2 regions of the Roseateles cavernae genome follow, and region 2 is predicted to be linked to the other one. Evidence: predicted binding sites of a transcription regulator. Region 2 holds the regulator's gene; the other holds the start of a gene.
The links. The regulator LexA, encoded in region 2, represses DNA repair genes until DNA is damaged. The targets are predictions, from matches to a motif close to ACTGTATNNNNATACAGT.
Positions count from the first base shown of each region.

Region 1 (2,195 bases), on a different contig from region 2:
TCCGCGACGCGCACGAGATCGTCGCCCATGCGGTCAAGACGGCCATCGGCATGGGGGTCGATCTGTCGGCGCTGCCGCTGGCCGAGCTGCAGAAGTTCGATGCCCGCATAGCCTCCGATGTGTTCGAGGTGCTGTCGCTGCGCGGCTCGCTGAACGCCCGCAACATCCTCGGCGGCACCGCGCCGGCCCAGGTGCGCGCCCAGGTGGCGCGGCATCGCGCCCGGCTCGGCGCCTGATCTTGAGCCAGCGCAAGCCCGACCCGACAGGGCCGGGCTAGGCTGGCGGCCATGAACAGTCTGACTTGGAGCGACGACCTCGCTCTCGACCACCCCCAGCTGGATCGAACCCATCAGGAGTTCGTCGAACTGCTGAACGCGCTGGCCGCCCTGCTTGCCCAGGGGGGTGACGACCCCCTGCCCCTGTATGCCCAGCTGCTGGCCCATACCGAGGCCCATTTCGCGATGGAAGAGGGCTGGATGGCCGCCACCGGCTTCGCGCCAGATAACTGCCATGCGCGCCAGCACGCGATGGTGCTGGACCTGATGCGCCAGGTACAGATCCATGCCCATGCGCAGCAAGACCTGGAACCGCTGCGCCGGCTGCTGCCGGAGCTGATCGGCTGGTTTCCCGCCCATGCCGAGATGATGGACGCGGCCCTGGTCTATCACATGGGCCAGCTGGGCTTCGACACCGGCACGGGCCGGATGAGCCGGCCGCCGCTTCAGCCAACCCCGGCCATCAGCTCCTGCGGCAACAACAGCTGCGCATAGACGCTTGGCAAGCCGGGCCTGGCTTCGTATACTGTATGCATCAACAGTATTCGAGGGGTCCATCATGCGTTCCTGCTATCGCCAGACCTACAGCCCGGCTCCCGTGCTGCGTGTTCCTCGCTGGCTGCGCAGCCTCTGGGTCTGGTTGTGAGCCGCGCCTGCTGCTGACTTCGCGTTGTCAGCAGGGCCGCCTGACAATCGCCGCATGGCCCGCCCACCGGATTCCGCTGCCCTCCCCGACCGCCTGATCGCGCATCTGGACATGGATGCCTTCTACGCTTCGGTGGAGCTGCTGCGCTATCCCGAGCTGAAGGGCCAGGCCGTCGTGATCGGAGGCCGCCGTGCCCATGAGCCCAAGACATTGGCCGACGGCACCCGCCGGTACGCCCGGCTGCGCGACTACACCGGCCGCGGCGTCGTCACCACCTCGACCTATGCGGCACGCGATCTGGGTGTGTTCTCCGCGATGGGCCTGATGAAGGCGGCGCTGCGCGCGCCCGACGCCATCCTGCTGCCCACCGACTTCGACGCCTATCGCAAATACTCCCGGCTGTTCAAGGCGGCCGTGGCCGAGATCGCGCCGGTGATCGAGGATCGCGGCATCGACGAGATCTATATCGACCTCAGCGAGGTCGCCGGCGTCCGCGAGCCGGTCGGGCACGACCCGCTGGGCGGCGTGCGCGCGGTGGCGCGCGATATCAAGAACTCGGTGCAGCGGGCCACCGGCCTGAGCTGCTCGATCGGCATCACCCCCAACAAGCTGCTGTCCAAGATCGCCTCGGAGCTGGACAAGCCCGACGGGCTGACGATACTGCTGGCCAGCGAGATCCCGACCCGCATCTGGCCGCTGGCGGCGCGCAAGATCAATGGCATCGGCCCGAAGGCCGCCGCCAAGCTCGCCACCCTGGGCCTGGAGACCGTCGGCCAGATCGCCGCCGCCGATCCGGCGATGCTGATCAGCCAGTTCGGCACAAGCTACGGCAGCTGGCTGCACGAGGCCGCCCATGGCCGCGACCAGCGGCCGGTGGTGACTTATAGCGAACCGGTCTCGATCAGCCGCGAAACCACCTTCGAGCGCGATCTGCATGCGGTGCATGACCGCGCCGAGCTTTCCGCCATCTTCAGCCGGCTGTGCGAACAGCTGGCCGGCGATCTGGAACGCAAGGGCTACCAGGGCCGGACGGTAGGCATCAAGCTGCGCTTCGAGGGTTTTGTCACCGTGACCCGCGACCTGACCCTGGATGCGCCGATCGCCGACTTCGCAGCGCTTCGTCATGCGGCCGGCAGCTGTCTGAAACGGGTCGATCTGAGCCGGCGGCTGCGGCTGCTGGGCGTTCGGATCGGCGGCTTGTCGCGGCCGGGCGACGCCCAGGCGGTACCCAAGCCGCTTCGGAAGGCCGCCGCGCCCCGGCTGGAAAGCCAGGA
Region 1 is NZ_JBDPLH010000005.1:15,907-18,101, forward strand. It holds gene argH (argininosuccinate lyase) at 1-236, shown strand, start outside; gene ABGI63_RS15055 (hemerythrin domain-containing protein) at 288-770, shown strand; gene ABGI63_RS15060 (DNA polymerase Y family protein) at 976-2,195, shown strand, end outside.
Region 1: ABGI63_RS15060 (DNA polymerase Y family protein) is a predicted target of LexA. The motif match lies at 801-818, and genes of this name have one in related genera.

Region 2 (2,195 bases):
CGCGGCGGTCAACACCACCGGCTTGCGCGGCGCCAGCACGCGGTGCAGGAAATAAGCCGTCTCTTCCAAGGTATCGGTGCCATGGGTGATCACAATCCCGGCCACCTCCTCGCGTGCCAGATGGTGGGCCACGCGCTCGGCCAGCCGCTGCCAGGTGGCGAAGTCCATGTCCTTGCTGTCGAGCTGGGCCACTTGCTCGGCCTCCAGCGCGCGCTGCGCCAGCGGCGGCACGGCCGAGACCAGATCGTCCACGCCCAGCTGGGCGGCGGTGTAGCCGACGTTGTCGGACGCCGTGCGGGCCTGGCCGGCAATCGTGCCGCCGGTGCCCAGGATCACGATAAGAGGCTTGTTCTTGCTGACCACGGTCACTTCCTGGATGAATGAACAGTTACTGGATATATACTCAGGCGCATCTTTCCCAGATGTCTGCGAGCCCAGCATGGACGATATCAGCCCCAGTGTTTCCACCGTCAAATTGACGGCACGCCAGCAGCAGATCCTTGACTTGGTGCGCCAGGCCATCGAGCAGACCGGAGCCCCTCCGACCCGCGCCGAGATCGCCAACGAGCTGGGTTTCCGCTCGGCCAATGCGGCCGAGGAGCATCTGCAGGCCTTGGCGCGCAAGGGGGTGATCGAACTGGTCGGCGGCACCTCGCGCGGCATCCGGCTGAAGTCGGACACCTTGAAAGCCATGCATCAGGAGCGCCGCGCCCGTGAGGACTTCCAGTTCTCGCTGCCGATTCCGAATCTGTCGCAGCTCACCCTGCCCCTGGTCGGGCGCGTTGCGGCCGGCCATCCCATCCTCGCGCAGGAGCATATCGAGCAGAGCTACACGGTCGAGAGCGGCATGTTCGCGCGCCGACCCGATTTCCTGCTGAAGGTGCGCGGCATGAGCATGAAGGACGTCGGCATCATGGACGGCGATCTGTTGGCGGTGCAGAAGGCCAGCGAAGCCAAGAATGGGCAGATCGTCGTCGCACGGCTGGGTGATGAGGTCACCGTCAAGCGCTTCAAACGCAGTCGCAGCGGCGGCATCGAGCTGCTGGCCGAGAACCCTGACTTCGAACCCATCCTGGTCGCGGCCGGCGATGAAAGCTTTGCACTGGAAGGTCTGGCCGTCGGTCTGATTCGCGGGCAAATGGCCTTCTGATACTGCGGCCGCAATCAGGTTTGCAGGGATGAAGTCTCTGCAAACATTTGATATGTCTCGGCGCATAAGAAAAAACCCTGGATGCTTGCGCTTCCAGGGCTTCAAATGTTGGCGGAGTGGACGGGACTCGAACCCGCGACCCCCGGCGTGACAGGCCGGTATTCTAACCAACTGAACTACCACTCCAGATACTCTTGCGAATATCAGATAAGTTCTGTAGTTTCTCGAAGCATGCGCTTCCAAAACTACCAAGCCTTATCAAACTTGGCGTCCCCTAGGGGATTCGAACCCCTGTAGTCACCGTGAAAGGGTGGTGTCCTAGGCCTCTAGACGAAGGGGACTAAACCTTCTATTTACTTCTTCTACCTTGCTGCCCGAGCCGCGCGCCACCGCCACCCTGAAGTGACTTGGTGGAGGTAAGCGGGATCGAACCGCTGACCTCTTGCATGCCATGCAAGCGCTCTCCCAGCTGAGCTATACCCCCAAATTTCGGGCTACACGCTGCTCAAGCAGTAATTTCTCTCAAAATACAAGCGGCCAACTGAATGGCCGCTTACCGATACGAATCGGGCAAACCTTGGCGGAGTGGACGGGACTCGAACCCGCGACCCCCGGCGTGACAGGCCGGTATTCTAACCAACTGAACTACCACTCCGCAGTGGGATAATTTCATAACTGCTGCAGTATACATTATATATCGCAGCAATTATCAAGTTTATCAAACTTGGCGTCCCCTAGGGGATTCGAACCCCTGTAGTCACCGTGAAAGGGTGGTGTCCTAGGCCTCTAGACGAAGGGGACTAAACCTTCTGAATTCTACTTCCTCATACTTGAACTGCGCGCCAACCAAATACCCAGTAACTGAACATTTGGTGGAGGTAAGCGGGATCGAACCGCTGACCTCTTGCATGCCATGCAAGCGCTCTCCCAGCTGAGCTATACCCCCTCAGATCATGCAAGCCGCTTCGATTACTCGTTGCTGCCTGCTGTTCTTTGTGTATCGCGCTGTTCAAGCGAGACATAGAGTATAGAACGATTTTTATGC
Region 2 is NZ_JBDPLH010000009.1:150,943-153,137, forward strand. It holds gene ABGI63_RS20685 (asparaginase) at 1-363, opposite strand, end outside; gene lexA (transcriptional repressor LexA) at 440-1,150, shown strand; tRNA gene ABGI63_RS20695 (tRNA-Asp) at 1,260-1,336, opposite strand; tRNA gene ABGI63_RS20700 (tRNA-Glu) at 1,416-1,491, opposite strand; tRNA gene ABGI63_RS20705 (tRNA-Ala) at 1,559-1,634, opposite strand; tRNA gene ABGI63_RS20710 (tRNA-Asp) at 1,729-1,805, opposite strand; tRNA gene ABGI63_RS20715 (tRNA-Glu) at 1,876-1,951, opposite strand; tRNA gene ABGI63_RS20720 (tRNA-Ala) at 2,021-2,096, opposite strand; gene gltX (glutamate--tRNA ligase) at 2,190-2,195, opposite strand, start outside.